2 regions of the Streptomyces sp. A01 genome follow, and region 2 is predicted to be linked to the other one. Evidence: riboswitches for the same ligand, from Rfam matches in the RefSeq annotation. Region 2 holds a riboswitch; the other holds the start of a gene.
What was found. A riboswitch is a leader RNA that binds a small molecule or an ion and turns the genes downstream of it on or off. The one in region 2 is predicted to bind thiamine pyrophosphate.
Positions count from the first base shown of each region.

Region 1: another riboswitch for thiamine pyrophosphate. It lies ahead of AC5P1B_RS34140 (thiamine ABC transporter substrate-binding protein); the one in region 2 lies ahead of thiO (glycine oxidase ThiO).

Region 1 covers NZ_JBWLKN010000046.1:34,198-38,606, reverse strand. Annotated here, with positions in the region: gene AC5P1B_RS34145 (ABC transporter permease) at 45-1,691, opposite strand; gene AC5P1B_RS34140 (thiamine ABC transporter substrate-binding protein) at 1,820-2,890, opposite strand; TPP riboswitch at 2,886-2,996, opposite strand; gene rlmN (dual-specificity RNA methyltransferase RlmN) at 3,133-4,239, opposite strand.
Region 2 covers NZ_JBWLKN010000010.1:234,524-238,932, forward strand. Annotated here, with positions in the region: gene thiE (thiamine phosphate synthase) at 1-132, opposite strand, end outside; gene AC5P1B_RS16355 (Rv2175c family DNA-binding protein) at 255-620, opposite strand; gene AC5P1B_RS16360 (NAD(P)/FAD-dependent oxidoreductase) at 888-2,120, opposite strand; TPP riboswitch at 2,562-2,673, shown strand; gene thiO (glycine oxidase ThiO) at 2,671-4,101, shown strand; gene thiS (sulfur carrier protein ThiS) at 4,098-4,316, shown strand.

The DNA.
Region 1 (4,409 bases), on a different contig from region 2:
CACGCCGAATCCGCGTGAGTCGGCTTCTTGCGCGGCGACGCCATTTAGAACTCTCCCGAACGGTCGGTGCGCAGGCGCTCCAGCGCCAGCAGTGCGGTCGCGCACACCACCATCAAGATGGTGCTCAGCGCCATAGCCTGCCCGTAGTTGAGCTGGCCGGCGCGGCCCAGGAAGCGGGCCACGGCCACTGGCAGGGTGGGGTTGTCGGGCCGCGCGATGAAGACCGTCGCCCCGAACTCGCCGAGGGACACGGCGAAGGCGAAGCCCGCGGCGATCAGCAGGGCTCTGCGGACGAGCGGCAGGTCCACCTCGCGCCACGCCCGTAGCGGCGAAGCGCCGAGCACTGCCGCTGCCTCCCGTAGCCGATCGTCCACCGCGCGCAGGACAGGCAGCATGGTGCGTACGACAAAGGGGACACCCACGAGAGCCTGCGCCAGCGGGACGAGGAACCAGGAGGCGCGCAGGTCGAGCGGCGGCTCGTCCAGGGTGATCAGGAACCCGAAGCCGACGGTCACCGCGGACGTGCCCAGCGGAAGCATCAGCATCGCGTCGAAGCTCCGTACCAGGCGGCCCGGCCCCGAGGCAGCCGCGTCCGCGCCCCGCGCCCCGCGCACGGTGAGCGCCGCGGCGGCGAGCCCGCCGACGGCCAGGGCGATGACGGTGGCGACTGCCGCGTACTGGAGCGAGTTCCACAGGGCGTCCAAGGGCGCGACGATGAATGTGCCGCCGCTGTCCGCGGCCGATCCCAGTGCTTCGTAGAAGATGAGACCGTAACCGTCGGGCCCGGAGAACGAACGCTCGACCAGTACGCCGAGCGGCAGCAGGATCAGCAGCGCGATGACGGCGAGGACGCTCCACAGCAGTGCCCACTGCCCGGCTCCGTGCGGACGGGAGGCCGTCTGAGCGGCGTCCACCAGCCGCAGCGTTCCTTCGCGCCGCCGCACCGTCCACGCGTGTACGGCGAGCAGAGCACCGACCGCGGCGAATTGCGTGAGCGTGAGTACGGCGGCCGTAGGCAGATCGAGCAGCTGGGCGGTCTGACGGTAGATCTCCACTTCCAGGGTGGCGTAGCGCGGTCCGCCGAGGATCTGCACGGCGCCGAAGGAGGTGAAGGTGAAGAGGAAGACCATGAGCGAGGCGCCGGCCACGGCGGGGCCCAGCGCAGGCAGCGTCACCTTGCGCCAGGCCGCGAACCGGCCCGCGCCCAGAACGCGTGCCGCTTCTTCCTGGCGTGGGTCGAGCTGCGCCCACAGCCCACCGACGGTGCGGACCACCACCGCGTAGTTGAAGAAGACGTGGGCGAGCAGAATCGCCCAGACGGTGGTGTCCAGCCGGAAGCCCCACAGGTCGTCCAGCAGCCCGTTGCGGCCGACCAGCGCGAGGAACGCCGAACCGGCGACGACGGTGGGCAGCACGAACGGCACCGTGACGACTGCCCGCAGCAGCTGCTTTCCAGGGAAGTCGAAGCGTGCGAAGACATACGCCCCCGGGAGCGCCAGGGCCAGCGTGAGCCCCGTGGATGCGGCGGCCTGCCACGTGGTGAACCACAGCACGTTCAGCACGTCCGGGTCGCTGAGGACTTCGCCGATGCGGCCGACATGCCACGCGTCGCCGCTACGGAGCCCGCGAGCGGTGATGGCGGCGACCGGGTAGCCGAAGAAGAGGCCGAAGAACGCGACAGGAACGGCCATCAGGCCGAGCCGGAGCACCGTCCCCCTGCCACCGCGCACCGTGCTCCGTGCGCCAGTCCCCCGTCGGACGGCGCCCGCCCGTTCGACGGCGCCGTCCTTCCTGCGAGGGCTGTCCTGCTGGCGGGTGCTCACCTCACGACGAGAGAGGTCCACGACTTGACCCACTGCTCACGGTTCTCCGCGATCTTGTCCGGCTTGAGGGTGGCAGGATCGCTGATCTTCTCCCCGTACTTGGTGAACACCTCGGGCAGCTTCGCGTCCCGCCGCACGGGGTTGACGTACATCTGGAGCGGTACGTCCTCCTGGAAGGTCTTACTGAGAAAGAAGTCCAGGAGGGCCTTGCCGCCCTTGGGGTTCTTCGCCCCGTCGAGCAGTCCGGCGAACTCGGTCTGGCGGAAGCACGTGCCCGTGGCGACGCCGGTCGGCCCTTCCTCGGGCTGTGGCTTGGCTCCCACGACCTCGGCGGGCGGGCTGGAGGCGTAGGAGACGACGAGTGGCTTGTCCCCCTTGCCGCCGCCGGCGCCGGAGAAGCGGTCGTAGTACGCCTGCTCCCAGCCGTCGACCACCTCCACGCCGTTGGCCTTCAGCTTCTTCCAGTAGTCCTTCCAGCCGTCGTCGCCGTACTCGCCGGCCGTGCCGAGCAGGAAGGCCAGCCCCGGGGAGGAGGTAGCGGCGTTCTCCGTGACGAGCAGGTTCTTGTACTGGGGCTTGATCAGGTCATCGAACGTCTTCGGCGGGGCGAGCTTCTTGTCGGCGAAGTACTTCCGGTCGTAGTTGACGCAGATATCGCCGGTGTCGACGGGGGTGACACGGTGCTTGGCCTTGTCGAGCTGGAATGCGGCAGGCACCTGGTCAAGGCCCTTGGCCTCGTAGGGAGTGAAGACCCCCTGATCGACAGCGCGGGAGAGCAGGGTGTTGTCGACGCCGAAGAACACGTCTCCCTGCGGGTTGCCCTTGGACAGGACCGCCTGGTTCACGGCCGCACCCGCGTCCCCGCCGCGGACCACCTTGACCTTGTAACCGGTCTTCTTGGTGAACTCGCGCAGCACTGCCTTGGATGCCTTGAAGGAGTCGTGGGAGACGAGGGTGACCGTTTTCGAGTCCGCCCCGTTGTCCGAATCTCCGCATGCTGCGAGCGCTCCGGCGGCGAGCGCGCCGATCAAGGCGGTGCCGACGGCACGCCGAAGGTGGCTGTTCATTGGTGCGTTGACTCCCTACGCCGGTATGACCCGGATCAGGTCCGAGGGTCTGCGGCTCAGGCAGTGCCGCACTCTCAGCGCGTGATGCGCTCCCCTGTCGGAAATGTTCGATTTTTTCGATGGCTCGGTCTCGCGGAACAGTATCAGCGGCCGTCGTCCATGTCGGCGCCGTCGCCTACCCGGCGCGCAGGACACGCACAGAGGGTCCAGCAGCGCCCCGGCAGGACCGGGACCGTGGACCGTCAGCGCTCAGAGGCGGCCAGCTGCCCGCAGGCGCCGTCGATCTCCTGTCCCCGAGTGTCCCGAACGGTTACGGGCACACCATGCGCCTCAAGGGCCGCGACGAACGCGCGCTCGTCCTCCGGGCGCGACGCCGTCCACTTCGAACCCGGCGTCGGGTTGAGCGGGATGAGGTTCACGTGCACACGATGTCCGCGCAGCAGCCTGCCCATCAGGTCCGCTCGCCACGCCTGGTCGTTGATGTCCCTGATCAGGGCGTACTCGATGGAGACCCGGCGGCCGGACTTCTCGGCGTACTCCCACGCCGCGTCCAGCACCTCACGCACCTTCCACCGGGTGTTCACCGGCACCAACGTGTCACGCAGCTCGTCGTCGGGCGCGTGCAGCGACACCGCGAGACGGCACTTGAAGCCCTCGTCGGCGAACCGGAGCATCGCCGGCACCAGCCCGACCGTAGAGACGGTGATGCCGCGCTGCGACAGCCCCAGTCCGTCCGGCTCCGGGTCGGTCAGCCGCCGGATGGCTCCCACGACGCGGTTGTAGTTCGCGAGTGGCTCGCCCATGCCCATGAAGACGATGTTGGAGAGCCGCGCCGGGCCGCCGGGAACCTCACCGTCGCGCAGCGCGCGCATGCCGTCCACGATCTGGTGCACGATCTCGGCGGTGGACAGGTTGCGGTCGAGGCCCGCTTGCCCCGTGGCGCAGAAGGGGCAGTTCATCCCGCAGCCCGCCTGCGACGAGATGCACATGGTGACGCGGTCCGGGTAGCGCATCAGCACGGACTCGACCAGCGTGCCGTCGTGCATCCGCCACAGCGTCTTGCGGGTGGTGTCGTCGTCGCAGCTGATGTGCCTGACGACGTTCATCAGGTCCGGCAGCAGTTCGGCGGCCAGCTTCTCGCGGGCGGCGGCGGGAATGTCCGTCCAGCTCGCGGGGTCGTGCGCGTAGCGGGCGAAGTAGTGCCGCGAGACCTGCCCCGCGCGGAACGGCTTCTCGCCGATCGCGGCCACGGCCTCGCGGCGCTCGGCGGGGGTGAGGTCGGCGAGGTGCCGCGGGGGCTTCTTGGCCCCGCGCGGCGCGGCGAAGGTGAGTTCTCCAGGTACAGGCATGGTCCATCCAGTGTCGCAGACGTACGAAGAGGGCTCCGCCGTCTGTGGACAGCGAACCCCTCACCGTACAAAACCGCTGGTCGAACGAGGACTGGTCGAAGACGACCCGTCTCCCGACGTGCCCCGTGCCCCGTGCCCCCCGCCCCGTGCGGCATGGGGCCTGGGGCACG
Region 2 (4,409 bases):
GCGGAGCTGCACGATGTCCACACCGCCGGCGAGCACCGCGTCGAGGAACTGCGGCAGGTCACCCTGGCGCTTGCGCGCGTCGGTGCACAGATAGAGCCGGGCGTCGGCGAGCTGCTGGCGTGCGGTGGCCATGAGGGGCCTCCCCCGAGATCGGCGGCGTGCGGGCCGGAGGCAGGGCGATGCCCCGGTCCGGCCCGCACGCCGGACGGTTGCGTTGGTCTACGAGCTACGAAGGTGAGCTGTGTGCGCCCGCGTCAGACCGCGAGTGCCTGCGCGCGGCGCTTCACCTCCGTGCCCCGATTCTCACTGAGGGCCTGAGCCGGGGTCCCGGGCAGGGTCGGGTCCGGGGTGAAAAGCCACTCCAGCATCTCTTCGTCGCTGAAGCCGTCGTCCCTGAGCAGGGTCAAGGTGCCAACGAGGCCCTTGATGATCCTGCCGTTGCCAATGAAGTCGGCGGGCACGTGGAGCGCGCGGTTCTCGCCACGGCGCACCGCGATCAACTGGCCCTCCTTCACCAGCTGCCGAACGCGAGTCACCTCGACATCGAGCCTTTCGGCGATGTCGGGGAGGGTAAGCCAGGCAGGGACGAGAGCATCGGTCTTTGCGTCAATCTCGGTCACGGGACAAGCCTGCCATCTGGGACTGACAGTCGGTAGCCGGGCCCGCCCGGCGACCGCCTCACGGGCCCCGGAGCTCGCACCGGAACCCACCCGGCACACACTTCGTGACCTGGTCCCGGCACATGGCGCGGCGGCGAGAGCCCGTGCGGGACCACGTGCGCGAACGCCGCAACGCCCCGGGCGAGCCCCGGCCGGCCCGGCCGCGCCGAGGCCGCGCCGTGGCTGGTTCGACCCCGTCCGGTCCGGCCGGACGCCGGGTACCGCTCGTCAGCGTACGGCGGACTTCAGCGGCACCGACGGGTCCGCCGCCCGCTGCTCGTCCAGGTGCGCGCCGCGTTCGATGAGTTTGCGGCCCTGGGTCAGGTCGCGAGGGCGGCTCACGGCCAGCAGGGCCACGAGAGCCCCGTCGCGCAGCCAGCACACGGTCCAGGCGGCGCCCGTCGGGTCGCCGCGCCAGATCATCCGGTCGGCGGCCGCGTGGTGCCCCGCGTACTGCACGAACCGGCCGAACTGCTCGGACCAGAAGTACGGCACCGGGTCGTAGACCGGACCCGTGAAGTGCGCGGACGTGCCACCGACGATGTGCGCGGCGACCGTACGCGGCCCCTGGAGCGCGTTGTCCCAATGGTGTACGAGCAGCCGCTCGCCGTAGCGGGCGGACGGGAAGGACACGCAGTCCCCCACCGCGTACACACCGGGCGCCGACGTACGCAGTGCACTGTCGGCGAGGACGGAGCGGTCCTCATCGAGGGTGATTCCGGAGTCGGCCAGCCAGTCCGTCGCGGGCCTGGCCCCGACGCCGACCACGACCGCGCCCGCGCGCAGCCGGGTGCCGTCGGCGAGCAGGACGAGCCCCTCCTCCACGGACGCCACCCGGGCACCGGTCAGGAGGGTGGCGCCGCTGTCCGCGTACCAGCCCACCATGTGGGCGGCGACCTCGGCGGGCAGCGCACCCGCCAGCGGCCGTTCCGCGGCCTCGATCACGGTGACCTCGCAGCCCGCCTCGCGGGCGGCGGTCGCGAACTCCGCGCCGATCCAGCCCGCCCCGACGACCAGGACGTCCTGCCGCCCGGCGAGCACGGGCCGCAGCCGGCTCGCGTCGTCCAGCGTGCGCAGCAGATGCACCCCTGCCACGCCCTCGCTGCCCGGGAGCTCGACGGGCTCGGCTCCGGTGGCGATGACCAGGTGGTCGTACGGCACCGGACCCGCCTCGGTCGTCAGCACACGCTCGGCGGGGCGCACACCGGTGACGTGCCGTCCGAGCTCCAGCTTGATGCCGAGGGCGGCGAAGTCCACATCGAAGGCCGAGCCGTCGGCCTTGCCGAGCAGCACCGCCTTGGACAGTGGCGGTCGGTCGTACGGCTGGTGGTGCTCGGCACCCAGCAGTGAGATCGCACCGGGCCAGCCTTGCTCACGCAGGGCCACAGCGGTCTGCACTCCGGCCATCCCGGCCCCGACGATGACGACTCTCCGGGCGCCGCCGTCCAGGCCACCGCCCACGTCGCCGCCCAAGCCGCCGTTGCCTGTGCTCTCGGTGTCCTCGCTCACTTGGTCACTCTAAGGCGACGGGCGTCGCGCACCGCAGCACCGTGCGGGGAGATCTCTGACACAGAGTCACTCAGCGTGACGCCATGTGGCGCTCGTGGGGACGCGCGAACGGCCTGCCGATTCGGGCTGCGATCCGAGGCGAGGGCGGGGGTGCGTGGTCCGGCGCGCACCGGCGCCCGGTCACCGCCCGGCGACAGCCCGCCACGCGCGCGGGTGCGCGTGGCGGCACCGCAGCATGGCCCGGCCGCGCCGCGACCGGCACGACCCGGCGGAGCACGGGGCACGGGGCACGGAGCGCGGGGGAGGGTGCACGGTGCATGGGGGACGGAGCACGGAGCGCGGGGGACGGCGCCATTCCAGGGGCTCCGGCCGCCGTACTAGGGTGGCGGGTGCAACACCACTCGCGGGAGCCCGGACGCACCGGGCTGAGAGGGGGGCTGGCGGCCCCCGACCGTACGAACCTGATCCGGGTCATTCCGGCGAAGGGAGGGGCTGACCGCCCATGCACGCGTCTGCCGACGACCGGGCCCACGCGGCCACGACCACGACACCACAGCACACCCCCGCGCAGCACGAGACCGGCCAGCACACCACCGCGCAGCACGCGGACGCGGCGGCGCCACCCGGTGGCGCAGCGCCGCCGCCCGCGGACTCCCCCGGACCCGCGGCTCCATCGCGCCGCGCTGGGCACACAGACCCCGCCAGCGATGTCCGCTGCGACGTCCTCGTCATCGGGGGCGGCATCATCGGGCTGGTCACGGCGTGGCGGGCGGCGCAGCGCGGGGTGCGCGTCGTCGTCGCCGATCCCGCGCCCGGTGGCGGCGCCGCGCAGGTCGCGGCCGGAATGCTCGCCGCGGTCACCGAGCTGCATTACGGCGAGGAGACCCTGCTCGGCCTGAATCTCGCCTCGGCGCGCCGCTACCCGGCGTTCGCGGCCGAGCTGGAGGAGGCCAGTGGCCGGCCGACCGGCTACCGGGCGTGCGGCACGCTCGCCGTCGCTCTCGACTCCGACGACCGTGCTCATCTGCGCGAGCTGCACGGCTTGCAGCAGCGGTACGGCCTTGCGGCGCAGTGGCTGACGGGGCGCGAATGCCGCCGCCTTGAACCGATGCTCGCACCCGGTGTACGGGGCGGGCTGCGCGTGGACGGCGACCACCAGGTCGATCCCCGGCTGCTGGCCTCCGCCCTGGTCACCGCGTGCGAGCGGGCCGGGGTCGGCTTCCAGCGCATGTGGGCGGACCGGTTGACGCTCGCGGGAGACCGGGTGAGCGGCGCCGTACTCGCCGACGGCACCCGGGTCACGGCCGACCAGGTGGTGCTGGCGGGCGGCAGTCTCAGCGGACGGCTGGGCGGAGTCCCCGAGGAGGTGCTGCCGCCGGTGCGCCCCGTCAAGGGGCAGCTGCTGCGGCTGCGCGTTCCCGCCGCGCTCGCGGCAGCGGGGCCGTTCCTCTCCCGGACCGTACGGGCTGTCGTACGCGGGGGTCATGTCTATCTGGTGCCCCGTACCAACGGCGACGTGATCGTCGGCGCGACCACAGAGGAGCTCGGCTGGGACACCACGGTCACCGCGGGCGGGGTCTACGAACTCCTGCGGGACGCGCATGAGCTGGTGCCCGGCATCACCGAGCTGGCGCTCGTCGAGACGCTGGCCGGGCTGCGCCCCGGCTCTCCCGACAACGCGCCGCTGCTCGGCCCCACCGCCCTGCCCGGGCTTCAGCTGGCGACGGGCCACCACCGCAACGGCGTGCTCCTGACGCCCGTGACCGGCGATGTGATGGCCGAGGCGCTGATCACCGGCGAACTGCCACCGCTGGCGCGACCCTTCGCGCCGGATCGCTTCCTCACGCGCGGCGCACACCCAGCACCCGACAGGCCCCCCGGTACGACGGCGGGCCCCCAGTCGACCGACGCATCCCAGGAGCAGCACGTATGACCGTCTCTTCCCCCCTGACCCTGTCCGTCAACGGCGAGACGCGGCAGGTCCCCGAGGGCATCACCCTCGACCAGCTCGTCGCCACGCTCACCACCGCGCCGGGCGGTGTCGCCGCCGCCGTCAACGAGACCGTCATACCGCGCGGGCAGTGGCCCGCCACCACGCTGCGCACCGACGACCGCGTGGAGGTCCTCACCGCGGTCCAGGGAGGCTGATCCGACCCCATGTCAGAGCTATCAGGACTGTCAGACCTGCCAGAGCTGTCAGAGCTTTCAGATCCGTACGCCGCGTCCGGCACCGCGATCCGC